2 regions of the Peribacillus sp. NPDC097224 genome follow, and region 2 is predicted to be linked to the other one. Evidence: a T-box and tRNA genes for the amino acid it is inferred to sense, from the RefSeq annotation. Region 2 holds a T-box; the other holds one or more tRNA genes.
What was found. A T-box is a leader RNA that pairs with one kind of tRNA and senses whether it is charged. The one in region 2 lies ahead of glyQ (glycine--tRNA ligase subunit alpha), so its partner is inferred to be a tRNA-Gly.
Positions count from the first base shown of each region.

Region 1: it encodes a tRNA-Gly, which carries the amino acid that the T-box ahead of glyQ (glycine--tRNA ligase subunit alpha) is inferred to sense. The anticodon was not compared.

Region 1 covers NZ_JBIWDK010000003.1:37,656-54,135, reverse strand. Annotated here, with positions in the region: gene yhbH (sporulation protein YhbH) at 1-995, opposite strand, end outside; gene ACIQXR_RS06910 (hypothetical protein) at 1,566-1,745, opposite strand; gene ACIQXR_RS06905 (heavy-metal-associated domain-containing protein) at 1,864-2,073, shown strand; gene ACIQXR_RS06900 (SCP2 sterol-binding domain-containing protein) at 2,132-2,458, opposite strand; gene ACIQXR_RS06895 (PrkA family serine protein kinase) at 2,730-4,625, opposite strand; gene ACIQXR_RS06890 (hypothetical protein) at 5,095-5,838, opposite strand; gene nfsA (oxygen-insensitive NADPH nitroreductase) at 6,190-6,939, opposite strand; gene trmL (tRNA (uridine(34)/cytosine(34)/5-carboxymethylaminomethyluridine(34)-2'-O)-methyltransferase TrmL) at 7,009-7,497, opposite strand; gene ACIQXR_RS06875 (amidase domain-containing protein) at 7,562-8,419, opposite strand; gene queG (tRNA epoxyqueuosine(34) reductase QueG) at 8,662-9,801, opposite strand; gene ACIQXR_RS06865 (B3/B4 domain-containing protein) at 9,907-10,575, shown strand; gene ACIQXR_RS06860 (ABC transporter ATP-binding protein) at 10,663-12,393, opposite strand; tRNA gene ACIQXR_RS06855 (tRNA-Gly) at 12,573-12,646, opposite strand; tRNA gene ACIQXR_RS06850 (tRNA-Gly) at 12,816-12,889, opposite strand; gene ACIQXR_RS06845 (YbjN domain-containing protein) at 13,067-13,447, opposite strand; gene ACIQXR_RS06840 (NADP-dependent oxidoreductase) at 13,641-14,669, opposite strand; gene ACIQXR_RS06835 (MarR family winged helix-turn-helix transcriptional regulator) at 14,966-15,352, shown strand; gene ACIQXR_RS06830 (MFS transporter) at 15,365-16,480, shown strand, end outside.
Region 2 covers NZ_JBIWDK010000001.1:140,432-156,911, forward strand. Annotated here, with positions in the region: gene ACIQXR_RS00705 (PhoH family protein) at 1-153, shown strand, start outside; gene ACIQXR_RS00710 (HD family phosphohydrolase) at 334-2,484, shown strand; gene ybeY (rRNA maturation RNase YbeY) at 2,481-2,957, shown strand; gene ACIQXR_RS00720 (diacylglycerol kinase family protein) at 2,935-3,312, shown strand; gene ACIQXR_RS00725 (cytidine deaminase) at 3,351-3,749, shown strand; gene era (GTPase Era) at 3,742-4,671, shown strand; gene ACIQXR_RS00735 (YqzL family protein) at 4,775-4,918, shown strand; gene recO (DNA repair protein RecO) at 4,952-5,704, shown strand; T-box leader at 5,762-5,937, shown strand; gene glyQ (glycine--tRNA ligase subunit alpha) at 6,053-6,949, shown strand; gene glyS (glycine--tRNA ligase subunit beta) at 6,936-9,005, shown strand; gene ccpN (transcriptional regulator CcpN) at 9,150-9,788, shown strand; gene ACIQXR_RS00760 (pyruvate, water dikinase regulatory protein) at 9,805-10,626, shown strand; gene ACIQXR_RS00765 (YaiI/YqxD family protein) at 11,117-11,590, shown strand; gene dnaG (DNA primase) at 11,622-13,430, shown strand; gene rpoD (RNA polymerase sigma factor RpoD) at 13,466-14,599, shown strand; gene ACIQXR_RS00780 (hypothetical protein) at 14,767-15,297, shown strand; gene cccA (cytochrome c550) at 15,532-15,900, shown strand; gene ACIQXR_RS00790 (tRNA (adenine(22)-N(1))-methyltransferase) at 16,093-16,480, shown strand, end outside.

The DNA of each region.
Region 1 (16,480 bases), on a different contig from region 2:
GAGACCTTCATGAGTTCTTCCACGAGCTTGACGCACCTGGCATTATCGGATGTGAGGTTGTCACCATCGGAAAAATGGAACGGGTAGATATTGAATTTCACAGGGTCATATTTATGATCGATAAGTTCTAATGCTTTACGGTAGACGGATGAACAAATCGTTCCACCGCTTTCCCCTTTTGAAAAGAAATCCTCCTCAGGCACAACTTTCGCTTCAGTGTGATGGGCAATGAATTCTATCTCGACGGTTTCATATTTTGTCCGTAAAAAGCGGTTCATCCAAAAGAAAAAGCTCCTTGCCATATATTTTTCCCACAGACCCATGCTTCCTGATGTATCCATCATCGCCAGCACGACTGCTTTGGAATCCGGCTTTTCGACCTCATTCCATGTCTTGAATTTGAAGTCTTCCTTATAAATGGGATGAAAGCCTGGATCGCCGCTTAAGGCATTCCTTTTGAAGGCCGATATCATCGTTTTCTTTTTGTCGATATTCCCCATCAAGCCGGTTTTCCGGATATCATTGAATTCAATATGCTCAAGCGTATGCTCCGCATGTTCCTTTTTCTGAAGGTTCGGCAGCTCCAATTGGCTAAACAATGCTTCCTCCAACTCCATCATCGACACTTCGGCTTCATAATAATCCTCGCCCGCCTTGTCCCCAGCACCTTGCCCTTTTCCGGAACCGGCATTCGATGGCGATCCATCTCTTGCAATGACATCCCCGACTTTACTATCCCCGTCCCCTTGACCGACATGTTTGTTTTTATCATAGTTATAGCGGATTTTATATTCATCCAAGGAGCGAATCGGGATTTTGATAACATCCTTACCATTGGACATCACGATGCTTTCTTCAGAAATCAAATCAGGCAGATTATTCTTGATAGCCTCTTGCACCTTTTCCTGATGGCGTTGTTGATCATCATAGCCTTTCCGATGGAGGGACCAGTTTTCCTCTGAGATCACGTATTGTTTATTATTCTCTTCTGACATTCTCTTCCCCCCTTAAAAATGTTTGCACGCTTTTCATCATTCCTTCATATAATAAATTAGTGTGAGAAAGCCCACAGCAACACAGGTTTAGCTATTCAAATATACAATTCGAGAAAAATCGGATAAAAATAAAAGTATTACTCTATCCTATGCAGCGGCGAAGGATAATTTACACAAAAATTCATTAATGGTTGTTTTGCCCAAAAAATAAGACGGGTTCCTACGCGATAAAAGAAATTGGACATGCTTTGCGGCTGGCCCAGGCCGACAGTGAAGGATAACCTGAACATCAAGAAACTCACTGCGTGGAATATCCTCAGTGAGTGACCAATGTTAATGAGATGATTTAATCGAGCGGAGTCGTTTGTTTCAATGGGAATAAAATAATACGGGGTTTTTAAGATTTGTAGGAATCTTTAAAAGAAGGAGTTGTAGGAGCAGGGGATGTCGGTCTCCCATCTCGATCAATGCGGTTTTTCAATAGGCATTGACACAAGTAAAAGGGCATCCCTGTGATTTCCTTGGATACCCTTTTTTACATGGATGGAACGATTTCAATGGCACGCCTTTTCACTCTTTTTTTTCCTCGACTTCATGTTGGACGGTACCTGGTCGTTTATCCCATTCCTTCAGTTCTTCGTTCGTTCTCTGCCGTTCCATTTGCTTCCCAAGTTCTTTCATCTCGTCTAAGTCTTTCGCCATCGAACTGTTCTCTGGAACATGTTCTCTTTTCACTTCTTCTTTACTCATTTTATATCACCTCTACCTTATTGATACCCTATATTTCCAATTTCCAAACCGTACATATGTCCAACGGGTAAAGGGTATAGATAATCTATATGGAAAAAATCCAGGAGGTGAATGGAGCATGGAAACCACTACACTCTATGTGAGGGAAGCGACAACCGAGGGCCCGATTTTAAATCTAGAGTCCATCCTATTGAGTACGGAAGGCGTCGAGCGTGCCATCATCGATGTGGATGACGGCGAAATCAAAATCGAATACAGCGAAGACAAATTATCACCAAGCCAGCTCGTCACACTCATCGAACAATACGGATTAAATGTCACTGAATAAAAGAACCCACAACACAAAAAATACCGAACTCTCCCAAGAACGGCAGAGTTCGGTATTTTCATTTATAACGTTTTACAATTTCCTGCAGTTTCAATGCCAAAGCGATGTTTCCATCTACCTTTAGGCCACCTGTCATGAAAGCGACCGTTGTATTTAAATCGTCCTTTAATAACTTGGAGAAATTCTTCTCTGATAATTTCAATGTCACTTCTGGATCATTTGTCGTACCTTCGATCACTTCAACTTGTCCATTATTAATCAACAGCTGAACCGGTCCAATCTCTTCAATGTTGAATTGATACACACGATTTTCCTCGTTTTGGATATGCTCCGGATTACTGTTGATTTTACCAGCCAATTCATTCAATTCAGCGATTACACTCATTTGAAATCCCTCCATCAACCTTTTTATGATTACGCTTACAAAACAGAAAAAACCTTACTGATCCATGACAACGACAACGTTTCTTCATGTACATGTTGGACGATCATGTGAAAATATCCGAAGCGCGAAGTATTTCAGAGGATTTTAATAGGTTGTATTATTAACATCGGAGAATAACTGCTTCAGCTAAAAGATATCACGAATTGGTATTATTTACAATATTTTCTTTCAATAAATACCCCCACCTTTTAAGGCAGGGGTGTTCTTGTTTTTAGCGGTTTAACAAGCTTCCTACGTAGCGAAGTAAGTCATTGGCGGAAGTCGAGTTATACCCATGTTCGTCAATAAGTCTCTTGATGACTTCATTCACTTTCTTCAGTTGTCTTTCATCCGGTGTCTTGGTTGAAGTCGTGATTTTGACAACATCCTTCAAATCAGCAAACAGCTTTTTCTGAATGGCTTCACGTAGGCGGTCATGGGAATTATAATCAAATCGTTTTCCTTTCCTTGCATAGGCCGAGATACGGATCAGGATTTCTTCACGGAAGGCTTTTTTGGCATTTTCAGAAATGCCGATTTGTTCTTCAATCGAGCGCATCAATTTCTCGTCTGGATTGATTTCCTCCCCAGTCAGTGGATCGCGCAGTCTTGATTTATTGCAGTATGCTTCGACGTTATCTAGGTAATTGTCCATAAGGATCTTCGCCGACTCTTCATAGGAATACACAAACGCTTTTTGCACTTCATTTTTGGCAATCGAATCATATTCCTTACGTGCAAGCGAAATGAAGTTCAAATATCGTTCCCTTAGCTCGTTCGTTATCGACGGATGCTGGTCAAGGCCTGCCTTCAACGACATCAATACGTCAAGTGCGTTGATAGACGGGTTTTCCTTCCGAATGATAGTGGAGGATATCCGGTTAATGACATACCGTGGATCTATCCCGCTCATGCCTTCATCTTGGTATTCCTTCTTCAGCTCATTGATGTCCGCGGAGTTGAATCCTTCAACATTTTCCCCATCGTACAGTCTCATCTTTTTCAATAAATCGATATCACCTTTTTTCGGATCCTTTAAACGGGTCATGATACTGAAAATGGCTGCCACCCGCAAGGTATGCGGAGCAATGTGGACATCGGAAACATCGCTTTCATGGATCATTTTTTCATAAATCTTCTCTTCTTCGCTCACCTTTAAGTTATACGGGATCGGCATGACGATAATCCGGGAATGTAGGGCTTCATTTTTTTTGTTGGATATGAATGCCTTGTACTCCGTTTCATTCGTATGGGCAACGATCAGTTCATCTGCACTGATTAATGCGAACCTTCCTGCTTTGAAATTCCCCTCCTGGGTCAGTGAGAGCAAATGCCATAAAAACTTCTCATCACATTTCAGCATTTCCTGGAACTCCATCATTCCGCGATTTGCCTTATTGAGCTCACCATCAAAGCGATAGGCTCGCGGATCTGATTCAGATCCAAATTCGGCGATCGTCGAAAAGTCGATGCTTCCGGTCAAGTCGGCAATATCCTGTGATTTAGGGTCGGACGGACTGAATGTACCAATCCCCACACGTTTGTCTTCTGAAAGGAAGATACGCTCAACCATCACGTCTTCAATCCGGCTGCCATATTCCTGTTCCAATCTCATCACATTCAGCGGTGACAGATTCCCCTCAATCCGGATGCCATACTCCTCAAAGAAATCCTGCCGCAAGTTTTGAGGAATGAGATGCAGTGGATCTTCATGCATCGGACATCCTTTTATCGCATAGATCGCCCCTGAGTCATTTAACGAATAACTTTCAAGCCCCCTCTTAAGGAGTGAAACCAATGTAGACTTCCCGCCTGATACCGGTCCCATCAAAAGCAAAATCCTCTTTCGGACATCCAACCGCTTAGCGGCGGGATGAAAATACTCCTCGATGAGCCTCTCCAATGAATCCTCAAGTCCAAACAGCTGACCACTGAAAAAGTTGTACTTCTTCGTTCCATCTACTTCCTCTATCCCAGCATCTCTGATCATGTTGTATACACGCGAATGAGCAGATTGTGCAACTAATGGCTTTTCTTTCAGTATCTCTAAGTATTCTGCGAAGGTGCCTTCCCACTTCAGCTTCTGTTCATCTTCTCTAAATTTTTCGATTTTCTTTAAAATATCCATCTAGGAACCTCCCCCTATCACTTTCAGAGAATACTTAAATCTATGCGCCGAGTTTGACAAACATGTCAGACTTTCCAAAGAGGTTCATCTTGTCCGGCTGCCCAATCCAAGGTTTTCCTTTAAAGTCTTGAATATTTGGTGACAAATCACGAGGCAAGAAAATTTACGTGCACATCTACTAAAAATTGGGGTATACTAAGCCTATACTTAAGTGGGACAATATGGGTAAAGGGAGGTTACATCATGGGAACAGTTATTGTCATTGCCGTAACAATTGCGTTTTTAGCTGCCATCTTCACTGGTGGATATGCCGACAAACCAGGTGTGAAAAATAAATAAGAGCATACGAAAAAGGGAGCTATCCCACAAGTCATGAAAATGACTTGTGGGGGAAGCCCCTTTTTTTTGGAAGAAAAGCATATAAAAAAGAGACACCAAATAAGTGCCTCCACTAAGAGTGACTTTCCTTTTACTTTTCAAACTCTTCAGCAAGCATGCTTGGAATAGAGATTTCCCAACCGGCTTGGGAAGTGTAGCTGTATTCGCCAGAAATAGTTCCGTACACAGTAATAACATCATCTTCTATATAATCGGTCGTACCTGCATACATGACCATTATAATGTCATTAGGATCATATCCATATGATGTTTTTGTAACAGCTAAACGGATGGCCGTAAAGTCCTCTTCTTCCTGGATCTGAATAACCTCACCAGTATATTTCGTATACTCACCAATCATTTTATCTGGATTTTTCTTCAACCTATTATATTCAATAGGTTTTGCATTTGCTTTTTTAGCAGCCGCTTCTTCTTTAGCTTTCTTTTCAGCTTCTTCTTTAGCTTTCTTCTCAGCTTCAGCCTTCTTCTTAGCCTCTGCTTCATCCTTAGCTTTTTCTTCAGCAGCCTGTTTCGCTTTCTCCTCAACAATGGCCTTCTCCTTGGCCTCTCTCTCTGCTTTCTCTTCAGGTGTTTCTGCCTTTTCTGTTTTCTGTTCTTGAGCTGGCTTCTCTTTATCTGTTGTGGTTTCTTCAGATTCCCCGCTTGCTCCTATAATAATAAATGAAATGATGGCTACAATAAATGAACCACCCACTCCAATAAAACGTGATTTTGCCTTTCCGTTCTTTTTGAGTAGTGCTACTATACCTAAAATGATAAATACAAAGATAGATATGAAGCTACAAAAAAATAAAATACCACCTAATACCTGCAAATTGTTACTTCCTTTCTTATTATGAAGTTATCAGTACAAATGTTTATTATATACTTAATTAGGCTGTGAAGTTTTCTCACTATTGCCTTTGTTAATATTTACTTTGTTAAAAAGCGGATAATCTCCTTTTACTTGATTTATGACATGCCTCCTTGAACCTTCGAAATAATTCATCGGAAATTTTTTTTACATCCTATCAGAAAAAGAATATCTGCATTATTTTAATTTATACAAGAAATAAGAGCCCAACACTTAGTGTCAGGCTCTTATTTTTAAGCTCTATATAATTAATGGGATGTAATCCTTTTAAATGGATGCTCGAACATGAAGTAGAGAATCATCCACCTATAATTATTGTTTTTTCAATCCTTGTTTTTCCACAAAGTCCTTCATATACATCCGGCTTTTCTTGCCGGCCATGTCAGCCATTTGTTGCGTCCAGGTTTCTTTCCGTTTTCCTTTGGTCCGTTGCTCATAATAGTCGGAAATCGTATCATTGTATACTTCTAGCTGACCGATGAAGGTCTGTTTATCCGTTTGATAGCCATTTTCATGATATACATTGGCTTGAGGAAGTCTTGGCTTCTTGTCTGAACGTTTTTTAGGATACCCGACAACAAGGCCGAATAGAGGAACGACACGATGTGGGATGTCCAGGATTTCCGAAACTTGTTGAAGGTCATTACGAATACCACCAATATAGCAAATGCCGAGGTCCATTGATTCAGCAGCAAGCGCCGCATTTTGAGCAGCGAGTGCGGCATCGATGCAGGCCACCATGAATTTTTCCGTACTTTCAATTGGTGCAGTAAGATCTTCGTTTTCCATCTCGGCTACTATGTCCATACGATGTAAATCGGCACAAAACACGAATAAATGTCCACTATTCTCTACATATGATTGAGGTCCAGCCAATTCAGCAAGCTTGGCTTTCTTTTCCGGGTCGGTCACCCCGATGATCGAATAGGCCTGGATATAGCTTGAAGTTGATGCAGCCTGTGCACACTCAACAATCGTGGAAATTTGTTTCGCAGACAATAGCTTGTCCTCAAAAGAACGGACGGAACGGTGGTCCAGAATTTTCTCGATGATGTTATTCATTGCTTTCCCCCCTAATTATGTATAAGCATTCGTCAGCAAAGCATCCCCACCCCGCTGACGAATAACTCCTTAATATTCTCTTTTTAATTCCAAGTCACGGTAATCCTGTTGTCTTAACGCCTCATAAATCAAGATGGCGGCCGTATTGGAAAGGTTCAGTGACCGAATTTTATCCGTCATTGGAATACGGAGACATCTGTCCATATTCTCTTTGATCAACTCTTTTGGCAGTCCTGTCGTTTCGCGTCCGAAAATAAAATAAATTTCACTTTCTTGATCACTGTAATCGAAGGTTGTATGCGGCTGTTCACCAAATTTGGTTAAGTAATAAAATGCACCGCCGGCATTCTTCTCAAAAAACTCTTCCAATGAATCATAATAATGAATCTTCACATGTTCCCAATAATCGAGCCCAGCCCGTTTAAGCTGTTTATCATCCGTTGAAAAACCAAGCGGACGGATAAGGTGCAGGTGTGAATCCGTTCCTGCGCATGTTCTTGCGATATTTCCTGTATTTGCTGGAATCTGTGGTTGATATAAAACTACATGTATTGCCACTTCATTTTCACCTCTAGTTTAAACTTCAACTAATTATAGCATTAAACAAACAGACTAAAAACAATCACACTCCATCTAATATCACGAAAAATTTATAGACGATGTTCGGTGTATATCGAGTCGAATCCTCATACGTCCAATATCGATGGCGACTATTCATCGTATGGGCATTCACAAGCGGCATGCCTTTTTGGTCCTTTGCCGTCACAATCAAGTTATGATCGAACCGCCCGTCACCTTCAAAGTCAATGCACAGGATGTCACCCAGGTTCAATTCCTGTGCCGTCTCCACTTCTTTTGTCCTGATCCCTTTCCCTCCCTTAAGCAGATGATACAAAGAATGAGCTGTCGTCCAGGTATAGCTCCAATTCTTTCCTCTGATCCACCACCCTTTATTCTTGTTCGGCTCGCCCCACATCGGGATGTTCCCGGCATGCAAGCACTGGGAAATAAAGTTGGTGCAGTCATCCGTGAATTTATAATACTGTGGATTGAACTCATTCCACCATCGCTCCGCATACTGAACCGCCTTCATCCGGTCATACTTATAAGAAAGCCGATCCAAACCCACTTCCCAATTTTCCGGGTCCTCGTCAGGTTCTAAATCAGGTTCAAGCTCCCGTTCTTCTATTAAGTATTCATCCCGAAACCGCGCCTCCCTCTCTTCCATCTCCTCTTCTATATAGAAGCCATCCTCCTGCTTCATTAAATACTGCAGATGCACTTGATAGGTCAGGATTTTCAAATCCCCTTCCTGCCGTTCCGAGTCAACCTTTCCAGCAGCATTCACACGGACAATTTCCGTATCATGCTTCTTCAGTGCTTCCTTTTTCAGATAGATCTTACCCTCTCCCCGTACATGCTCATTGGAAGTGTAAAGTTCAACCCTTTCCTGTAAAAGCCGTTTCAACTGTTCCCTCAAAATCAAGCCCTCCTTCATAGCACCTCTTCTAATGTGTATGAAGGAGGGCTTGGTTAAAAACACAACTTCATTCGGTCCATTGTTCAACTGAGGAGCAATTATCGGTCGATGGGGTGGTTTTATCAGTCAATTCGGCTTTTTATCGGTCGTTTTGCCACTTTTATCGGTCAAATCACACTATTTATCGGTCAAACTGCTAAAAATGGAAAGGCCCCGAATGGTTGCATTCGGGGCCTTCCTTTTTATTCATTATGGTAAGTGAACTGTAATCCTTTTTCAATTTCCACGAGCACTTCTTCGTCTTTTTCCTTCAACCTGGCTTCTTCCAAAATGGAGGTCGACCGTTCCCGACCGATTTTCCCGATCGCCCAGGCAGCCGTGCCACGCAAAACGGGGCGCGGGTCTTCTTGCATGATTTGGATCAGTTCGGGCATAGCGGTTTCATCCTTAAAGTGAGCCAATGCCAAGATGGCATTCCGCTGAATCGGCTTTTTGCCACGCCATGATCCAGATACATGTCCGTATGTCTCTTTAAAATCACGATTGGAGATGGTGAGCAATGGCTTTAGCAGCGGTTTGGCAAGCTCGGGATCCGGCTCCATCTCTTCATGAAAATGAAAATCCATCCCTTTATTTTTTGGACAGACAGTCTGACACGTATCACATCCATATAACCGGTTGCCTATTTTCGTCCTGAATTCATCTGGAAGGAAATCTTTCGTCTGCGTCAAAAATGCAATACAGCGTTTGGCATTCAACTGTCCACCTTGCACAAGGGCACCTGTTGGGCATACATCCACACACTTATTGCATGTGCCGCACTGATCCTCCATCGGCTGATCCGGCTCGAACGGCAAGTTGGTAATCATGTCACCCAAATACACATACGAACCAAATTCCGGAGTGATGATCATGCTGTTTTTGGCGCTCCATCCGATTCCTGCCCGCTCTGCAACGGCCCGGTCCGAAAGTTCGCCCGTATCCACCATTGATTTCGCCATGGCTCCAGGGACTTTCCCTTTTATAAAATCTTCAAGTAGCTGCAGTTTATTACGGAGCACGGTATGGTAATCCGTTCCCCAGGAGGCCCGGCAAAAAATCCCGCGGCGCTCTCCTTTCTTGCTTTGAGGGGCATCCTTCAATTTCGAAGGGTAGGCAAGCGCAATTGATATGATCGATTGCGGTTTATCGAAGATCAATTCGGGCCTGACCCTTTTTTCGATATCCTTTTCTTCGAAGCCGGACTGATAATCCAGCTCCTGCTGTCGGATCAGCCTGCTTTTCAACTCCGTGAACGTCGTGGCTGACGTAAAACCGATTTTATCGATGCCTATTTCCTTACTATATAAAATCATTTCTTGCTTGAGTGCATGCATATCCATTTCTATCACCTTCGTTCTCTTCATTCTACCCAATGATGCTTGTAACATATCAAACCATTGGTATCTATGATAAACTAATTTCAATCATTTTTGGAGGTGTATCACTTGGAAATTAAGATTTCCTCTAATCTCGCAAGCAAAGTTCCCGATTTCAAGATTGGTTTCATTACATACGAAAACATCGAAGTCGGCCCCTCGCCGCAAATGGTAAAAGGGAGACTTCAATTATTTCAAGAAGCTTTATTTTTTGATCTTGAAGAAAAGGAACTCACGGATTTTCCGGGTATCAAAGAATGGCGGGAGATTTTCAAAATGACCGGGACGAACCCTTCACGCTATCGCCCTTCCGTCGAGGCCCTATACCGCCGAGTCAAAAAGCAGAATTACTTATCCCCTATCCATTCAGCCATCGACTTGAATAACTTCTTCTCGCTTTTATACGAGGTCCCGATTGGCATCTATGATGCAGATGCATTATCAGGTGATCTCTCCATTAAAATTGGTGGAAGTCCGGACCAATATCCTGGATTGAATGGGCGGGTGAACTCGATGGAAAACATGATCGTTTCAGCTGATGATGACGGCGCATTCGGGAGTCCCTACGTCGATTCGGAACGGACGAAGGTCACCGAAGACACCAAACATGCCATCCAGATCATCTATTTACAAGCAAAGACACCCATCAAAGAAGCCGAACAGCTCACAAAGTCATTGATGGATATGTTCCTCGAGATTCACGGCGGAGAAGGATCTTTTTCCGTCCTAGAAGGATAATGCAAAAACATGAGTCATATCGAGATAATGGCTCATGTTTTTTTTGTGTATTTTTTAACAGATTCGGAGGCTACTCCCCTGAAGTGCTCAATTCTGCAGTTGCAATTGCTGCGTGGCTAGCTTTCGATACAAGCCATGACTTGCAAGCAATTCTTCATGTGTCCCCGCCCCAGTAATCCGCCCTTCTTCCACAACCAGTAATCGATCCGCATCAATGACCGTCGACAGCCGATGGGCAATGATCAGGGTCGTCCTGCCTGCCATCAGGTTCTTGATGGCATGCTGAACAAGAAGTTCCGATTCACTATCGAGATTGGATGTCGCTTCGTCCAATAGCAGGATTTTCGGATTGCGCAACACAGCCCGGGCAATGGCAATCCGCTGCCGTTGACCACCCGATAACTTCACGCCTCTTTCCCCTACCTCCGTATCAAAGCCATCCGGAAGCCTTTCGATAAACTGGTTGGCATTTGCCATCTTTGCTGCGTCGATGATTTCATCCATTTCAACTTGACGGCCTAGCCCGTATGCTATATTTTCTTTTATCGTCCCCGTCATGATTGGACTTTCCTGTGACACATACCCAATTTGCGACCGCCATATGGAAAGTTCAATATCCTTAATTGGCACCGTTCCCAACGAGACCATCCCATTCGTGGGTTCATAAAAACGTTCAATCAACGAAAATATCGTCGTCTTCCCACCACCGCTTGGTCCCACCAGGGCGACCGTCTTATTGGCAGGAACCGTAAACGATAAATCATTCAAAATGGGCTTAGACGCTTGATAGGAAAATGATACATCCTTAAACGTCAAATCAGCTGTGACCAATGTGTCATGCTTCCCTTCATAGGTTTCACCAGGTATCGAAAGGACGCCCTGGATTCGTTCCGTCGCTCCCATCGCCTTTTGAAATGCCGTAAAAAATGAGGCCATCTGACTAAAGGGCACGATGATTTGGATCATATAAATAATGATGGCAACAAGTGTCCCCGCTGTCAGTGCACCAGAAGCCACCCGAACTCCCCCATATCCAATAAGGATCACGAGAATCACCATCATGATTGTCGTCATGAAGGGGGAAATGATGGCTTGGATCCTAGCCTCCTTCAATCCAAAACGAAAGAGCTCCCTAACGCCACGATTGCCTTTTTCACGTTCCAACTCTTCGCCATTATGCGACTTCACTAAACGGACCTCGCCTAGGACCCTCCCTAGATTTCCGCTGAAGGTGGCCATTTCATCCTGCGTCTGCTTAGAGACTTTATACATCTTCCGCCCAAGCGGAATCAGGATCAGCATGGATAGTGGTACGATGCTGAGCATGATGACCGTCATCCGCCAGTCCAACAGGAATAAGATGATGATCGACCCGATGATCGATATGATCCCTGAAATGAATGTCACGAAATGATTCGTGATGATCGTCTTAATCGTATTCGTATCCTGAGTGATCCGGCTAAGCGTTTCACCGGACTGGCGGGAATCAAAAAACGATACGGGCAATTGTAAAATATGATCCCATAATTTCCGACGGATTCCAGCTACAACATTTTCACCGATATAGCTCAGAAAGTAGAAGGAAAAACCTCCCGCAACGGTCTGGACAATAAAAGCCCCTAGCAAAAGGAATATCGTTGTTCGCTCGATCCCGCTTCCAGATATCATATCGACCAGATTCTTCGTAACCAACGGGACGACGAGACTCGCCACCGTTTCCACCAAACTTAACACTACGACAAATAACACCATTCCCATTGGCAGTTTTTCCGATCTTAACAAGGAAAAAAATGATTTCACATTCAGCTTCTTATCCATGTACAACCTCATTCCTCCATTTTCGCTTACCTGAATTATAGGCAAGAGAACAGATACTTACAAATTTATAAAATAAAAAGAAATCCTGCTGTAATCAGTAGGATTTCTGTTCGAAAATATAAAAAACGCAAAGCTTCGTTCTCCAAGTAACGAAACCCTGCGTTATGAGTATGTATGATTGGAGCGGGTGAAGGGAATCGAACCCTCATCATCAGCTTGGAAGGCTGAGGTTTTACCACTAAACTACACCCGCATATCCTTGTAGAATTTTGTCGAATCAACTAATAAAATAATTATATAGCTTAATAGAAAAATATGCAACCGTTAAATGAAATTTTTTCATACCCTCTTGTTGTTTGAAATAAAAAACGCAAAGCTTCGTTCTCCAGGTAACGAAACCCTGCGTTATGAGTATGTATAGTTGGAGCGGGTGAAGGGAATCGAACCCTCATCATCAGCTTGGAAGGCTGAGGTTTTACCACTAAACTACACCCGCATATCCTTGTAGAATTTTGTCGAATTACTAACAACAAAAATAATTATATAGCTAATTTCACAAAAGTGCAATAGTCTTTTCAAAAAAAATAATAATAATTCCTGGAGATAGAATTAGTATATGTTTCTACCCAATAAAGATGTTAAAAAGTTCCCGGCAAAAGGATTCTTCCAAACATTATGACCAGATCACTTCCATAAGCCTTGGATAAACTTGTTCCGCTGTTTCAAGCAACATGATCAGCTTTCGGAATGCCAAGTCCGGTAAAAATTCACCATCAAGGGAATACGAATAGCGAATCGAAATCGTCCCATTTTCCTCATATAACTTTGAAAATCGGAATTGAGCATTATATTCATTCAATAACGTATGCACGGCTGCCTTCTTATCGGGATTCTTTAGCTCCGTTACATTAAAACAAAATAAATCCGCCACTTTTTCATCTTGATTAAATGAAAAGACTAACAGGACCTTCCATCCATCCTTCAACTTCTGTTCCACTCTGAAAAAGGTGATATGTTCCTCTTTGAACTCATTCATATGGATTTTTTCGCGCATTAAAAAATCTCGAAATTTCGCAACATTTGACATCATCCATCACCCTTTCTGTCTGTATATACATTTTATAACGAAATATGGCATTTTTACACATATTTCGTGCATTCCCTATAAAATAGTTAACGCGTTCCCTTTCATGGACCATAAAAAAAGCATAGTAAAGGTCTCCCTCCACTATGCCCAGTATAAAAACTTAAAGAACTGCGTATTCCGGATCGGCAACTTTGACAAGCTGCTTCCCTAGGTTCTTTCCTTTAAATAAGTCCAAGAATGCCTCAGGGGTGTTTTCGAACCCTTCCACAATAGTTTCTTCGTACTTCAGTTTACCTTGTTGCAGCCACTGCCCCAAATCTGAAGCTCCTTCTTGGAAACGATCTGCATAATTCCCGACCGTGAAGCCTTTCATAAGTGCGCTTGTTTTGATCATGGCCGATTGCAGGCGTGGCCCAAAATCTTTACCTTCTGCGTTATAAGAAGAGATTGCACCACATAATGGGATACGCGCATTCATATTTAACAGTTTGAAAACGGCATCCGTTACTTGGCCGCCAACATTATCGTAATACACATCGACTCCATCAGGGACTGCATTCTTCAAATCCGTTTCAAAACTTTCCTTCTTATAATTAACAGCTCCGTCAAAGCCCAGTTCTTTTGTTAAATACTCTATTTTCTCATCCGAACCGGCAATCCCCACTACCTTGGCACCTTTGATTTTTGCGATCTGTCCAACGACAGAACCGACGGCTCCAGCCGCTCCGGAAACGACGACCGTTTCGCCTTCTTGCGGTTTACCGATATCCAGTAACCCAAAGTATGCAGTCAATCCCGTCATGCCCAGTATGCCTAAATGAGTCGTGATTGGTGCCACTTTAGGATCAATCACCCTGACTTGCTTTTCATTCACGACCGTATATTCCGCCCAGTCGATATTTCCCACAACGACATCGCCTTGCTTGAAGCTGGACGATTTGGATTCCACCACTTCAGCCACGACGCCACCAGTAATGACTTTATTCAACTCAAATGGGGCAATATAGGATTTAGTATCTTGCATTCTTCCACGCATATAAGGATCAACGGATAAATAAAGCGTCCGTACTAAAATCTGATTTTCTTTCGGTGAGGGAACTTCACTCTCCACAAATTTGAAATCTTCTTTGGAAGGCATCCCTTTTGGACGGTTTGCCAGTGTGATCGTTTGTTGCGTTGATTGTGTCATGCATGTTCCTCCTTGATTTTTATTACATACTATAGAAAAGTTAGCGTAGCATTGATGCAGATTAACGGTCAAAGTTTCTGCTTACTTTTTCCAATACTATTCTATATGTAGCCCTATTTGTAAATCCTAAACTTTCTTATTTTGCATCAAATGAATTTCCCAATCCACAAAACAAGAAAAATAGCACTATACAGACCATTACCATATCTGGTACACTACTATAGTTACCAAGGGTAACTATTATCGGTGAGGAGGCAATAAAAATCGAGACATATCGTAAATTCTTCCATCAACTAATGTTGTTATATAGACCCTTTGAAAACAACCTCAATATACAGCTTGGTAAACACCATCTATATAGGGCCCAATGGACGATCTTATATCGCCTATTTAATGACGGACCTTCGACGCTTGTAGAGTTATCCAATTATCAAGGTGTGGAAAAACCGACCGTCACAAGGACGATTAACCGATTAGAAGAACTCGGGTACGTTGAACAGATTCCTGGTAAGGATAAGCGTGAAAAAATCATGCATCTTACTGAGCTGGGGAGAACCGTTTATCTGGAAGTGCGTGTAACGATTGACCGATTCGAACAGGACATCCTGATAGGCGTTTCGGAGGCTGAGCAGCAAGAAGCTATACGCGTCATGGAAAGCATAAGAAATAAACTTATAAAGTGAGGAGACAAAAAATTGCAACAAGCTGCTAAACCAAAATTATGGACGAAAGATTTTATCATCGTTTCTTCCGTCAACTTTTTCATTACGTTAATCTTTTATTTATTAATGGTCACGATCGGGGTCTATGCCGTAGAAGAATATGGTGCCACCACGAGCCAGGCAGGACTCATTACCGGAATTTTCATCATCGGTTCATTGATTGGACGGCTTTTGATCGGTCGCTTCATCAACGCCATTGGCCGGAAGAATACATTATTGATCGGATTAGTCTTCTTCACCTTGGCTACCCTTTTATACTTTGTGGATTTCGGGGTTCCTTTCCTCCTCGCCAACCGCTTAATTCATGGTTTTACAATGGGGATGGCCGGAACTGCATCTGGAACGATCGTCGCCCAAATCATACCGATTACGCGTAAAGCGGAGGGAATCGGCTATTTCAGCATGAGTGCAACATTAGCCACAGCAATCGGACCTTTCATCGGGCTATCTTTAAGTCAGCATACAAGCTTCCAAGTGATATTGATTTTCTGTGTAGCCTTGGGCATCATCGGGGTACTGACGGCTCTTTTCATATATGTACCGAAATTAGAGATCTCAACTAAAACAGCTGAGGTGAAAGGCTTTAAGCTTTCTAGCTTTATTGAACCGAATGCCGTCCCAATTGCAATCATCACTTTGTTAGTGGCATTCTGTTATTCCAGCGTCCTTTCTTATATTAACTTCTATGCGATTGAAATCGACCTGGTCAGCACAGCCAGCTTCTTCTTCCTTGTCTACGCTGTTGCCGTATTGGTATCGCGTCCTTTCACAGGCCGATTGATGGACTCCAAAGGTGCAAACTACATTATGTATCCGACATTCATCATTTTTGCCGGGGGAATGTTACTCCTAAGTACAGCAACAAATAGCTTTACATTACTATTGTCCGGTATCTTGATTGGACTCGGATTTGGGAACATGCAATCAAGCACACAGGCCATTGCAGTCAAACTGACACCGCCTCACCGGATGGGGTTAGCCACATCAACGTTCTTCATTGCACTTGATGCAGGGCTCGGATTTGGGCCTTACCTTCTTGGATACATCATTCCAAAAACGGGATACAGTACATTGTACGTCATCCTGGGT
Region 2 (16,480 bases):
CTTCCAAAAGGGATGAAGTCAGGTTTGATTCGGGTTGAGGAGATTCTCAAGAATGTCAAAGGCCTTTCGTTTGTGTATTTTGAACAGAGTGATGTAGTCAGGCATCCGCTCGTCGCCAAAATTATCAGCGCATATGAACAGGCAAAAGAATAGAGGGAATCCGCCAATGAAATGGCGGATTTTTTCATGGTTATCCGCTTGCCCATCATGAATGGAATGTTAAATTGTGGTGAAAAGCAAGGGTTTTATCATAACATGATGAAAAGTAGAAGGAAAACTGTTATCATTTTACATATCTAGCATATTAACCATCTTTTTTTAGGAGGACCTTCTTTGAACCGTATCCAAAAATTTTTCACCAAAATAAAAGGCCTGCTGGTCCATCGCTTTTTTCAAGTACTCTTGTTCGTCGTACTTGGTTTGTTTGCATATGGGTTAATGCTATCCAACGTTAAGCCTGAAAAGATCCAAGTGGAGCTTTTTAAGCCAGCGGAACAAACGATACGATCCACCAAGACTATAGAAGATACATATAAGACTACGAAAGAAAAAGAAGAAATTTCAAAACAGGTGGCGGATGTTTATACATTAAAAAAGGAATATGCCAAAAATAAAGTCGATTTGATTTCTTCAATTTTTGATTCTGCGATTGAAGTGAACAAAGAAACAGATCCTAATAAGGGCGGTAAAAAAGGAATTAAAAAGACGGATGGCCAAAAGGTTTCCATCTTGAAAGAAAAATTGACGGAGGAGGTCAATAAAGATATAGAAGAATCTGTATTCATGGCATTGGTACAGGCGGATGAAGATGAACTGGAGATAGCGAGGGACTCTACGATAACCGCTGTAAATAATGTGATGAGTGAGCGGATCTCGGCCAGCGATGTTGAAAATGCAAAGAAAAAAGTGGTAGATGAACTGAGCTATATGAGTATAAATAGTGATATGAAGAAGGTCTCCATATCACTTGCCCGTTCGGCGATTATTCAAAATGTTTTTTTTGATAAAGATAAAACGGAGGAACAACGCCGAAAAGCAGTGGAAAGTGTGGAACCAGTCAGGATTTTACAGGGGCAGATTATCGTCGAAGAAAATCAATTAGTGGACCGGGACGTGTACAGGCAGCTTGAATTGGCTGGGTTTTTAAGTACCGAGTCCACTATCTTTCCATATGTAGGGCTCCTGCTTTATATCTTTTTAACTTTTACGGCTTTTTATTACTTTTTTTACTATTCCATAACGAAACGGGATAATAAGTACAATCAGTTGTTGGTTTTCAGCCTTGTTTTCATTTTTGCAATGGCAACGATGAAAACAGTCAGCATATTCGCTGAACTGAAAGATTCGAATTTAGAATATATTTTCCCTGCTGCCATGGCAGCGATGCTTATTAAGATATTATTAAATGATAAATTGGCTGTTGCCATGACAATTTTATTAGGATCTTATGGTACGATAATATTTAATGGCGATACGCCAGGAAATCTTGACTTCTCTATGGGGCTTTATATCATTTTTAGCGGATTGATGGCCATCATAATATTATCGCGTTCCAATTTCAAATCAAGAGTACTGGTAGCGGGTCTCATGATGTCAGTGATCAATATCGCTTTCGTCTATTCGCTCATTTTCATTATGGATGGCCATTACACAAAAGTGGAGTATTTATATTATGCGGCAGCGGCTATAGGATCTGGGCTTGGTTCCGCTGTATTGACAATGGGGCTGCTTCCATTTTTCGAGGCGGGGTTCGGGATTTTATCTTCAATGAAGTTGATCGAGCTTTCCAATCCGAATCACCCCCTATTACGAAAAATCTTGATTGAGGCACCTGGTACCTACCACCATAGTGTAATGGTTGCCAATTTGGCTGAATCTGCATGTGAAGCAATTGGCTCGAATGGGTTGCTTGCAAGAGTCGGATCTTATTACCACGATATAGGCAAGACAAAGCGGCCGCACTTTTTCATCGAGAACCAGTTAAATGAGGAAAATCCGCATGATAGGCTACAACCGGAAACGAGCAAGGACATTATCATTGCGCATGCCGTGGATGGCGGAGAAATGCTTCGCAGCCATAAGTTCCCGAAGGAAATTGTGGATATAGCGGAACAACATCATGGGACGACTTTATTGAAATTTTTCTATCATAAGGCATGTAAGGAAGATGAAGCGACACGCGAAGTCGACTACCGGTATCCGGGGCCCATGGCAAAAATGAAGGAAGTGGCCGTCATTGGAATTGCAGATAGTGTTGAGGCTGCAGTCAGGTCGATGAAGCATCCTACACCCGAGAAGATCGAGGAACTGGTAAGTTTCATAATCAGTGACCGGATTCAAGACGGTCAATTTGATGAATGTGACATTACTATGAGAGAATTAAGTATCGTAAAGCATTCGCTTTGTGAATCGCTGAATGGTATCTTCCACTCAAGGATCGAGTATCCTGACATGGATAAATTAGGACAGAAGGTGAAAAAATGATTTTAACAATGGATTTAATCGATGAAACGAACGAAGTGACGGAAAAAGGGCAGCAGCTTGTTGAAAGCATTTTGCAATTTGCCGCCAATAAAGAGAATATCGAAGAAGGTACGGAAATATCCGTCACTTTTGTCGACAACAAAAGGATTCAGGAGATTAATAAAGAATACCGTAATAAGGATTCGGCTACCGATGTCATTTCTTTTGCACTGGAAGAGATGGGGGAGGAAGAAGTCGAGATTATCGGAGCGGAAATGCCTCGTATGCTTGGTGATATCATCATTTCAATTGAACGCACAAAAGAGCAGGCCGAGGAGTATGGACACTCTTTTGACCGCGAACTTGGCTTTTTAGCCCTACATGGTTTTCTTCATTTGCTAGGCTATGACCATATGACTGAAGAAGATGAAAAAGTGATGTTTTCTAGACAAAAGGAGATATTGGGGGAATATGGGCTCTCGAGAGAAGGGTAAGCCAAGGTATCCACTCGTAAAAAGCTTTTCATTTGCTTGTCAAGGGATTTTGGAAGCGGTACGGACCGAGCGGAACATACAGATCCATTTCGTGGTGATGGCAGCCGTTGTGTTCTTTGGTTGGTATTATTCATTGAACGGAATGGAATGGTTGTTTATTTTGACGGCAATTGCTGGTACGATTGCATTAGAACTAGTGAATTCGGCCATTGAACGGGTTGTTGATTTAGTGACAGACCAAATCCATCCTCTTGCCAAGCAGGCAAAAGATATTGCAGCCGGGGCTGTATTCATATATGCTATATTTTCTATAATAGTTGGATTGATTATTTTTTTGCCAAAGTTGGGTATGTAGGTTCTTTTATTCATCCAATGTAGAGGGGGAATTGTATAATGAATACGAATGAATTGATTGAAGAAGCTAAAAAAGCTAGGGAAAAGGCTTATGTCCCTTATTCAAAGTTTAAAGTGGGAGCTGCTTTATTGACTGCCGATGGTAAGGTATATCATGGCTGTAATATTGAAAATGCAGCTTACAGCATGTGTAACTGCGCGGAAAGAACGGCATTATTCAGTGCCTATGCACATAATGACAAGAAATTTAGCAAACTTGCGGTAGTAGCGGACACGGACCGACCGGTATCCCCTTGCGGAGCTTGCAGACAAGTCATTTCAGAACTATGTGAACCGGATATGATGGTTGTTTTAACCAACTTGAATGGTGATACTAAAGAATTAACAGTACAGGAATTGCTTCCAGGAGCTTTTTCACCGGAGGATTTAAATGAATAAATTAGTTAGCGATACACAGGTAAAAGGATATAAATCAGGATTTATATCCATCATCGGCCGTCCTAATGTCGGCAAGAGCACGTTTTTGAACCGTGTAATTGGTCAAAAAATCGCAATCATGAGCGACAAGCCTCAAACGACAAGAAATAAAGTTCAAGGTGTACTTACACAAAATGATTCACAAATGATCTTCATTGATACACCGGGCATTCATAAACCTAAGCATAAGCTTGGGGACTTTATGATGAAGGTTGCGACGAATACCTTGAAAGAGGTCGACCTGATTCTATTCATGATTAATGCTGAAGAAGGCTACGGTCGTGGAGATGAGTTCATCATTGAAAAGCTACAATCGGTTAATACACCCGTTTTCCTTGTAGTCAATAAAATTGATACGATGCATCCTGATGACCTTCTGCCCATCATTGAAAAGTACCAAAAACTGTATCCTTTTGCAGCGGTGGTGCCTATTTCAGCTCTTGAAGGTAATAATGTCGATACATTGCTTGCCCAAATCAAGGAACATCTTCCTGAAGGGCCACAGTTTTACCCAGCCGATCAAGTAACGGATCATCCGGAGCGTTTCATCATTTCTGAATTGGTCCGCGAAAAGGTTCTGCACTTGACTCGTGAAGAGATTCCACATTCCGTGGCAGTTGTGATTGACTCAATCAAAAAAATGGATAACAGTGACACGATCAATGTTATGGCGACCATCATTGTCGAGAGAGATTCCCAAAAAGGAATTGTCATCGGTAAGCAAGGGAAAATGCTGAAAGAAGTCGGTAGTCGCGCGAGAGTAGACATTGAGAACCTATTGGGCTCTAAGGTTTTCCTTGAGCTATGGGTCAAGGTCCAGAAAGATTGGCGTAATAAAGCTAGTCAGCTACGTGATTTTGGATTTGATGAGAAAGAATATTAATTAACAAATTTTACGCTTCATGAAAGTGTGAAAAACGGTCAAGCTAATCATAAGGACGGATATTCATCTGATATTGCTAGTCATAATGAAGGGTGGGCTTTATATGTTGGATTTTACCTGGGAGTTATTTAGTGAGACAGGTAATGTGGACACCTATTTGCTTTATAAGGAGATAGAAGTCGAAAGGCAGGAAAGACCATTAGTATCGAATGAAGAGCTAGCTGATATTGATTTTCCTGTTTCTTAAGGATTAGCTTGGCAAGTATGGGTGGTGTCTTTTATGCTTCAGAAATGTGAAGGCATTGTCATTAGAAGGACGGCATATGGAGAAAACAATAAAATTATAACGATTTATACCCGGGAGCTAGGGAAAATAGGGGTCATGGCAAGAGGTGCGAGCAAGCCAAATAGCAGGCTTGCCGCCGTGACCCAGCTTTTTTGCTCCGGGTATTTCCTTGTTTCGACATCTAGTGGCCTTGGAAGCCTTCAGCAGGGGGAAATGGTTGACTCGCTTCGTTTTATCAGGGAGGATCTTTTCGCCACTGCCTACGCTTCCTATATCGTCGAATTGCTCGATAAGAGCGTGGACGATAAAAAACCAAATCCCTATCTGTTTGAATTGCTTTCACAAACTTTACATTACATAAATGAAGAATACGACGCTGAGGTTTTGAAATTCATTTTTGAAATGAAAATGCTTCCTGTAAATGGAATCAACCCGGTCTTGAACCAATGTGCCGTTTGTGGGGAGACTGAAGGGGAATTTGCTTTCTCCCTAAGGGAAGCCGGGTTTATTTGTCACCGTTGTTTGGACAAGGACCCTTATCATTATAAAATTTCTCCTTCTGCGGTGAAACTCCTGAGGATCTTTTATTATTTTGATTTGTCCAGACTTGGAAACATATCTGTTAAACCGGAAACTAAAAGGGAATTGTCAAAAATCATTGATGCCTATTATGAGGAATATTCAGGGTTACATCTGAAGTCCAAAAAGTTTCTCAAACAGATTGATTCGATGAAAGATATGTTTTAGGTTCGAACTATTGACATTCCGGTTATGTTTGTATAAAATTTTAATCATCAAAATAAGAAGAATGCGTCGAAGGAAGAGAGTACCTGTTTTAATTCATAAAAGCGAACCCGGGATGGTGCAAGCCGGGATATGAAGACACAGGGAAGGGCGTTCCGGAGCATGATTAGGTTTGAAAAGAGGCCGTTTCATAACGGCAATTAGGGTGGAACCGCGGGTAAACTCTCGTCCCTATGCATTTCGCATAGGGACGGGAGTTTTTTGTTTGCCTTGAGGAATCCTAGGCAAAAGATACTTCCCGCCCCTGAATCTGAATTTAGTAAGCCGCTTTAAATAACCTGGAGGTGTACGATGAATATTCAAAATATGATTTTAACTTTGCAAAAGCATTGGTCTGAGCAAGGCTGTATCTTAATGAATGCTTATGATGTCGAAAAAGGTGCCGGGACGATGAGTCCTTATACCTTCCTTAGAGCAATTGGGCCAGAACCTTGGAGTGTTGCTTACGTGGAGCCTTCAAGACGTCCTGCAGATGGCCGGTATGGAGAGAATCCTAACCGTCTTTATCAACATCATCAATTTCAAGTGATCATGAAGCCTTCTCCGGATAATATTCAAGAACTTTATTTGGAGTCATTACGGAAGCTAGGCATCAATCCACTGGAGCACGACATTCGCTTTGTTGAGGATAACTGGGAAAATCCATCCCTTGGCTGTGCGGGTCTTGGATGGGAAGTATGGTTGGATGGTATGGAAATTACCCAATTCACCTATTTCCAACAAGTTGGTGGACTAGAGTGTAAACCAGTCTCCGTCGAAATTACATACGGAATTGAACGTTTGGCTTCATACATCCAAGACAAAGAAAATGTCTTTGAACTTGAATGGACGGATGGATTTACTGTTCGTGACATCTTTGGCCAACCGGAATACGAGCATTCAAAATATACATTCGAGACATCCAACCTTGATATGCTGTTCGAACTTTTCACGATGTATGAAAAGGAAGCGCATCGTCAAATGGAGGAAGGTCTTGTACATCCGGCTTATGACTATGTATTGAAGTGTTCTCATACGTTCAATCTGCTGGATGCCAGAGGTGCCATTTCAGTAACGGAAAGAACGGGTTATATTGCCCGTTGTCGTAATTTAGCGCGTAAGGTTGCCAAAACTTTTTATGAAGAGCGGGAAAAATTAGGCTTCCCGATCCTGAAAGTGAAAGGGGAGAAAACAAATGAGCAAGCGTGATTTGTTATTGGAAATTGGGTTGGAGGAGCTACCGGCTCGATTTGTTACAGCTTCTATGAAACAGTTATCCGACAAAGTACAAAAGTGGTTGACACAAAAAGCGATTGAATTTGGTAAAGTCGAAGCATTTTCAACACCAAGACGTTTGGCGATATTGGTAAAAGATGTTGCGGAATCACAAAAGGACATTGAAGAAGAAGCAAAAGGACCGGCTAAGAAGATCGCTTTGGACGCCGAAGGCAACTGGTCTAAAGCAGCGTTAGGTTTTGTAAGAGGACAAGGCATGACGGCTGAGGATATTTATTTCAAAGAACTTAAAGGTGTGGAATATGTCCATGTGAATAAATTCATCAAGGGGCAACCGACAGCTCAGTTATTGGCGGAGCTACAAGAAATCATAACTGGCATGACCTTCCCGAAAAATATGCGTTGGGCCAACCAGGACCTTCGCTTCGTCCGTCCGATTAAATGGTTAATTGCTTTGTTCGGTAAAGAAGTAATACCTTTTACCATAGCTGAAGTAGAAACAGGCCGAGAAACGAAAGGTCATCGCTTTTTAGGTGAAAGTACAGTTATTGAAACTCCTGACCAGTATGAAAAGTCACTTAACGAACAATTTGTCATGGTCAATCCAGACAAACGCCGTACCGTGATCTTAGATCAAATCAAAAACCTGGAACAGGAGAATGGCTGGATCATCCCGGTCGATGAAAATCTTCTGGAAGAGGTAAATAACTTGGTTGAATATCCAACGGTGTTATTTGGCCGTTTTGAAGAAGAATTCCTTGAATTGCCTTCTCAGGTGCTGATTACATCGATGAAGGAACATCAACGGTATTTCCCTGTAAAAGATCAAGATGGAAAGTTGCTTCCTTTCTTCGTGACTGTTCGAAATGGGGATGACCGTCACCTGGATATGGTATCGAAAGGGAACGAAAAAGTATTGCGTGCCCGTTTATCGGATGCAGCTTTCTTCTACAAAGAAGATCAGAAAAAAGAGATTGCTGATGCTTTGAAAAAGCTGGATAGCATCGTTTACCATGAAGAAATCGGTACTCTAGCCGAGAAAACTGAACGTGTAACAGAGGTAACCGGAGCATTGGTGGATGCCTTGAAACTGAAAGTGGATAAAGAATTGGCGCTACGTGCTGCAAAAATAGCCAAGTTTGATTTAGTGAGTCATATGGTTTATGAGTTCCCTGAATTACAAGGGTACATGGGTGAAAAGTATGCCCTTCTAAAAGGTGAAGCGAAAGAAGTGGCGACAGCGATCAATGAACATTATATGCCACGACATGCAGATGACGATGTACCTCCATCCTTAATCGGGGCACTTGTGAGCGTAGCGGAAAAAATTGATACACTGGCATCATTCTTCGCCATCGGAGTGATCCCTACCGGTTCTCAAGATCCATATGCTTTAAGAAGACAAGCAAGTGGGGTCGTTCAAATTCTAGCGGAGAAAAAGTGGGATATCACACTGGAGGAACTTATCACTTTGGGTCTTAAAGGACTTGAAGCAAAAGGCCTCTTGAAACGTGATATGGATGATGTAAAAGCGGATATGCATACATTCTTTAAAGCCCGTGTGAAGCATTTGCTTCAGGAACTACACATTCGTTATGATTTAATCGATGCTGTTTTGGCTAATGAAATTGGTTATATCCATTCTGTTGTTGAACGCTCCCAGGTATTAGAAGCGAAGAAAGAGGAAGCTGGCTTTAAAGAAAGTCTTGAGGCGTTAAGCCGTGTCATGAATATCGCTGGGAAATGCGATAATAAGGTGACAGTGAACCCGGGTGCTTTTGAAAATGGAGAAGAAAAAGCGTTGTATGAGAAATTTGGAACGGTTGCTTCAGCCTATGCCGAAACGAATGATGAGATGGAGCATTTCGAACAGCTAATATCGCTTCAAAGCGAAATCGAGGCTTATTTCGAGCATACAATGGTCATGGCGGAAGATGAAGCCGTACGTAATAATCGTTTATCCCTTATGAAAGAAATTAGTGATTTAGTTTCCAGCTTTGGGGCTGTGAACAAAATAATCCTTTCTTAATCCAATGAAATGATCGGGACCCTTTTTATGAAGGGTTTCCGATTATTACAACTAATAGAGATGAAAACTGCTTTTATCAAATGATATAGTATATAATCGTTATATGAAGATCCTTTGTTACTTTACTCTGCGAAAAGCAGTAGGGTGGTGATTACAATTCAATTGAATAAACGTCAGGAACAGATTTTACAAATTGTTAAAGAGAATGGACCGATTACTGGAGAGCATATTGCAGATAGGTTAAGCTTAACGAGGGCGACGCTTCGTCCGGATTTGGCTATCTTAACGATGGCCGGTTTTCTAGATGCACGTCCACGTGTCGGGTATTTCTATACAGGTCGCTCGGGTACACAGCTATTGACGGATAGTCTGAACCATCTGTATGTTCGTGACCATCAATCGATCCCTGTCGTTGTGGATGAGGGTATATCTGTTTACGATGCGATTGTTATGATGTTTTTAGAAGATGTCGGCACTATGTTCGTAGTGGATAAGCATGCATTACTCGTAGGGGTACTGTCCAGGAAAGACTTGCTACGTGCAAGTATTGGAAAACAAGAACTGAATTCCATCCCGGTCAATATCATCATGACAAGGATGCCTAACATTACAATGTGTACTAAAGAAGATTTATTGATCGATGTTGCCAAAAAATTGATTGAGAAACAAATTGATTCATTACCTGTCGTCAAAGAAACAGAAAAAGGCTATGAGGTAATTGGAAGAGTGACGAAAACCAATATAACAAAAGCATTCGTAGCTTTAGCTGATGAAGGCTATTAGGGGGGCTTGCAAAGGAATGACGGAGAATATGAACGGTTCTATTATATATGTTGTATCGGATTCAGTTGGGGAAACAGCGGAGTTAGTTACTAAAGCTGCGGCTAGTCAGTTTTCTAGTTCCGCTTTTACTATTAAACGAATTCCGTATATTGAAGATGAACATAACGTGGATGAAGTAATTTCACTGGCCAAATTAGATGGGGCAATCATCGCCTACACTCTTGTGAAGCCTGCTATTAGAGACTACATGAAAGCACAGGTGGAAAAAGAAAACCTGTCTGCTTATGACATTTTAGGACCGCTCATGGATATCCTTCAGGAAAGAACATCTAAAGGACCTCTTAATGAGCCGGGGCTCGTAAGAAAACTTGACGATGATTATTTCAAACGTGTGGAAGCCATTGAATTTGCTGTAAAATACGACGATGGACGGGATCCACGTGGGATTTTACGTGCGGATATCGTGTTGGTTGGTGTTTCTCGCACGTCCAAAACACCTTTGTCCCAATATTTAGCTCATAAACGCTATAAAGTGGCCAATGTTCCTTTAGTACCAGAGGTAGAGCCGCCAGAAGAACTATTCCTGGTCCCGCCTGAAAAATGCATTGGGTTGAAAATAAGTCCTGAAAAGTTAAATCATATTCGGAAAGAGCGATTGAAGTCACTTGGACTCAATGATCATGCTATATATGCGAATGTGGAACGAATCAAAGAAGAGTTGACATACTTTGATAAAATTATTTCAAGGCTCGACTGCCCAATCATTGATGTTACGAATAAAGCTGTCGAAGAAACGGCCAACTTAATTATGAATATTCTTCAAAATAAAAATCGGTAGATTTCTCTTATTCTTAAAATTGAGATTAATCAAAATGTGAGCTGGACACTTTTAGTGTCGGCTCACATTTTCATGCTCAAGGTTTATTGGGTTTTAAATGTAAAACATGGATGACGCTTACATAATTCCTCTTTTGTTAAACAATTCACAACCCACTTTTTAGATGTTTGAAATTCAGAATCTAATTGGTAGCATCTTTTTAAAAAATAGATTATAATAAAAAATTGTGAGAAAAAAGTAATCTTGAGGTTTAGACTTGGTTATTAAGGAATAAACTAAGGATTATAAGAAGTCAAGTTTTTTATCATAAAAAAATTCGACACATTCAGTATAATTGATGAGGCAAAATAGGGTGTAACACTTGTTTAGAGGATACCGTTTGTAGATTCTTGCGAATGACTTCAGGATAAGTGTTTGGAAGTTTCATTATATCTCGATAAAGTTTAGGGGAGAAAAAAGGATTATGCAGAATGATGTAGAATTAAAAGGTATGATAAATAAACCAATAATACATGTTGACGCCGATGCATGTCCGGTGAAAGATGAGATTCTTCATTGTGCAAGACAATGCGATGTCGATGTCTGTTTTGTTGCATCATATAAAAATATGATGAACAACCCTGAAGGCAAATGGGTATACGTCGATGCAGATAAAGAAGCAGCAGATCTTTATATAGTGAATTCTGTAAAAAAGGGTGATATTGTTATTACTGCTGATATTGGATTAGCTGGTACCCTGCTTCCTAAAAGCGTTTATGTTCTATCTCCGAGGGGAAAAGAATATACAAATGAAAATATTTTCATGCTTCTCGATATGCGCTACCAGTCAGCGAAACTTCGCAGGCAGGGGAAGCATACGAAAGGACCGAAAGCCTTTACAAAGGATGACAAAATATGTTTTACAAATAAACTTTTGAAAATTTTGTCGAATTTTGCAGGGAATCAGGATTCAATATCGAATTAAAAAACTATCACCAAAATCGCAAGGTGAAAAAATGACAAATGGTCGTATAGAAGATGAAAAGATAAATCAGATCCGAGAAGCAGTGGACATCGTCGACTTGATTGGAGAATATGTCCAGCTGAAGAAGCAAGGACGGAATTATTTCGGGCTTTGTCCTTTCCATGGTGAAAACTCACCATCATTTTCTGTTTCCACGGAAAAACAGATTTTCCATTGTTTTGGCTGTGGTGCAGGTGGGAATATTTTCACTTTCTTAATGGATATCGAAGGGTATAATTTTGTGGAATCTGCAAAGGTCCTGGCTGAAAAAGGGAATATACCTTTGGACGTTGAAATAAATAAGGACTCCCAACGGTCTAATATGCCGGCTGGTTCTCAACAGATGCTTGAAGCCCATGACTTGCTTCGAAAGTTTTACCATCATCTTCTTGTAAATACCAAGGAAGGCCAAGACGCTTTGGAGTATCTCCTTAATAGAGGATTTACCGAAGAAACCATTGAAAAGTTCCAAATTGGTTACTCACTGGATTCTTGGGATTTTGTTTCCAAGTTTCTTTTAAAAAGGGGTTTCCCGCCAGAATTTATGGAACAGGCTGGGTTGATTATTTACAGGGAAAAAGATGAGTCATACTTTGACCGTTTTAGAAATAGAGTCATGTTTCCAATTATGGATCATCAAGGGAATACGATTGCGTTTTCGGGTAGAGCAATGGGGGACGATGAGCCCAAATACTTGAATAGCCCCGAGACACCAATCTTTAATAAAAGTAAAACTTTATATAATTTCCATCAAGCAAGACCGCACATTCGCAAGAAGGAACAAGTTGTAATTTTCGAAGGTTTTGCCGACTGTATTTCCGCAGTCCGTGCCGGAGTGGAGAATTCGGTTGCTACGATGGGGACCGCTCTAACCGATCAGCACATTCAGCTTTTAAAAAGAAATACGGACCAGGTTTTAATCTGTTATGATTCGGATTCGGCTGGTTTGAATGCAGCTAACCGCGCAGTTAACATGCTACAGGAAACGGATTTTACCGTTAAGGTAGCACTTATGCCTGATAATATGGACCCCGATGACTACATAAAGGAATTTGGTGAGAAAAGCTTTGTTTCTGAGGTAATAGGGGCCAGTTTAACCTACATGGCATTCAAGATGCATTATTTACGTCGAGGGAAAAATGTAAATAATGAAGGAGATCGAATTCAATATATCGAAGAAGTCCTTAAAGAAATTTCTCGTTTGCCAAGTGCAGTGGAGCGGGATCATTATCTTAGGCAGCTATCCTCCGAGTTTACACTTTCGTTGGATGCGCTTGAACAGCAGCAACGACAGGTATTTTTTGCGGAACGTAAAAAGGGTACACTGCCACAACCTGCTACTCAAAAGAAAATGACCCTTCAGTATGAGCATAAATTAAAACCTGCTCATCACAATGCTGAAATTAAGTTGATGGCCCATATGCTGAAAAGCAGGGAAATGACTTATAAGATTCAACAGTTGCTTGGACAAACACTCTTTCATGTAGATGAACATCAGGCCATCATCACCTATTTATATGCTTTCTATGAAGATGGACACGAGCCTGATCCAAGCTTTTTCCTTACTTATTTGCCGGATCCAAACTTGAGAAGGATCGTTTCGGAAATAGAAATGATGTCAGTTAATGAGGAAGTTTCCGATAAAGAACTGACTGATTGTATAAATCAAGTGTTGAAATATGAAAAGATGTTAAAGATAAAGGAAAAACAGGCTGAAGAAAAAGATGCAGTGAGACGCAGCGATCCTAAAGCTGCCGCCAGAATTGCAATGGAAATCATTAAGTTGCGCAAAATGTTGTAGTTGTTTAGGTGTAAGACCTGGAAGGAGGGGAACTAATGGCTGAAAAACCAGCACGTTCCAAACAAGTTGATAATGAATTTAGCCTTGAGCAGGTTAAAGAAAAATTAATAGAGCTAGGTAAGAAAAGAGGCTCTTTGACCTTAGAAAAAATTGCCGAAAAAATTGGCGGTTTCGAATTAGATTCCGATCAAATGGATGAGTTCTATGAGGTGCTAGCTGAAAATGGAATCGAGATTCTCACGGATGGTGAGGAAGAAGAGGATGAAGATGATCCAGATTCCAAAAAACTTGCTAAAGAAGAAGAGTTTGACTTAAATGACTTAAGTGTTCCTCCTGGTGTTAAGATTAATGATCCTGTCCGGATGTACTTGAAAGAGATCGGTCGGGTCGACCTTTTATCTGCAGAAGAGGAAATCTCTTTAGCGATGCGAATCGAGGAAGGGGACGAAGAGGCAAAACGCCGTCTAGCCGAAGCCAATCTACGTCTGGTAGTCAGCATAGCCAAACGTTACGTGGGACGCGGTATGCTTTTCCTTGACTTGATTCAAGAAGGAAATATGGGTCTTATCAAAGCGGTAGAGAAATTCGATTACCGCAAAGGGTACAAGTTCAGTACCTATGCAACTTGGTGGATTCGTCAGGCCATCACTCGTGCGATTGCTGACCAAGCAAGAACGATCAGGATACCGGTGCATATGGTTGAAACCATCAATAAATTAATCAGGGTACAAAGACAGCTTCTTCAAGATCTTGGACGTGAACCATCTCCAGAGGAAATTGCAGAGGATATGGATTTAACTCCGGAAAAGGTTCGTGAAATCTTGAAGATTGCTCAGGAGCCTGTTTCATTGGAAACCCCAATTGGTGAAGAAGATGATTCACACTTAGGTGATTTCATTGAAGACCAAGATGCGACTTCTCCATCTGAACATGCTGCATACGAATTGTTGAAAGAACAACTTGAAGATGTGTTAGATACACTGACTGATCGTGAAGAGAATGTCTTGAGACTTCGCTTCGGACTTGATGATGGTCGTACACGCACTCTTGAAGAGGTAGGTAAGGTGTTTGGCGTAACCCGCGAGCGTATCCGTCAAATCGAAGCTAAGGCACTACGAAAGCTTAGACATCCAAGCCGCAGTAAACGCTTGAAAGATTTCCTAGAATAGAATAACGCCCTTTACAGAGCCCTCTTTGAATGCCCAGCGTTCGGGAGTGGCTCTTTTTTTCAGCCATTGGTGTGGAGAATAATCCTTTAAAGGAAATCAACACCAAATCCGACAGGCAGGATTAACCGAAAAATAAAAAAGCACAGTACGCATGAGGAAGTGTATTCATGGATGAAACAAGAAAGAAAATCATCATTCAAGAAATTAACTCTTGGAAGCAAAGTCGCATGCTCCCAGAACAATATTGTAATTACTTACTAGCCTTATATAGCCAGGGGGAGGCACAACCTGTTATCCCTCAGAAAAGCAAAAGCCGTAAAAAAGAATGGATTAATGGGATTGCAATGGGTGCTCTTTTTTTAATTAATATATTTTTGAATTATTTTACTGAAATATCCAACACAATGCAAATAGTCGTGACAACTTTCTCCATCCTTGCTTTTCTTTTCTTTCTTCGACGCTTCAAGAACACGAAACTCCTTTTACTATTATCTTTAATAGGATTGTTATTGTTAGTGTTAGTGGAAACAGTGCAAGTAACCGAGCTAATCGCTGCTGGAAAGAGGAGTATCCTGTATATAGGCTTATTTTTCAACTGTGGGTTATGGTTATGGATTGGCCAAAAATATAAGCTGCTCTATTTTTCGATATCTGGAATTTTGGGATTAGTTGTAATAGCTTACTTTTTATTGATATAATTAAAAACAGATGCTTGTTTGTTTTATCATGAATAGGGGTATTATGGAAATAATCCAAGAAAAGTCAAAATTGTTCGTAAATATACATAAATTTTTGACAAATTTGAGAAAAAATATAATATCTTCTATTTTTGGGGTTTTACTTGAAACTCTTTTCAAGTAAAATAATATATAGTAATTTGTATATAATATTAAATATGGTAAGTTTAGGTTCTACATAGAGGAGGAAATACTATGAATCGCAATCCAGTTATGCCTTTTATTATTATCATGGTTTTTGGTATTGGACTTATGTTTTTACTTTCATTCAAAGGTTTAGGAGATGCCAAAGATCTTGCTAAAGAAAAAGAAGGCGGAGAAAAAACAGAGGAAACGGAAAGTGCCTCATCCTCACCTGAAGACATTTATAAACAGAATTGCATTTCATGTCATGGTGATGCCTATCAAGGTGGAGTCGGACCTGCCCTTAAGGGTGTTGCCGACCGTTTATCCGAAGATGAAGTCAAAGAAGTCATCGCTAATGGACGAGGAGCTATGCCTGCTGGTTTAGTTGACGAATCGAATCTCGATGCCATGGCAAAGTATATTCACGGATTAAAATAAGCAGGAAGCTGATTCAAAACGTACATTCGTTTTTGAATCAGCTTTTCTTTTATCTTCGGTATCCTCCTCCTTTTCCCTGATGGATCCCCCCATGTTGTCCTCGTTCTGTAATTTTTCCTTGGAACTTGTTATAATCGAATGGGAAATGAAATGATATAAATATGAATTTGAAATAAGAGAGTTGATAGTATAATGAATCACGAGAAATTATCAAAGAGATTAGAAAATGTCGCGTTACATATACCGAAAGGGAGCATTCTGGCCGATATCGGTTCCGATCATGCTTACCTGCCTTGCTATGCTGTATCCAATGGGCTCTGTGACCGTGCGATAGCGGGTGAAGTTGTGGAAGGTCCCTATCAGTCTGCCCTTAAACAAGTGAAGGGAACGGGATTAGAGGACCTCATAGAAGTCCGTAAAGGCGATGGGCTTGAGGTATTAAAACCGGATGAAGCTACATGTGTTACTATCGCAGGAATGGGCGGTACATTAATCGCTAGTATATTGGAAAATGGGAAAAAAAAGTTGGGGAAGGTGGAGAGACTCATTCTTCAGCCCAATGTAGGAGCCCTAAACGTTC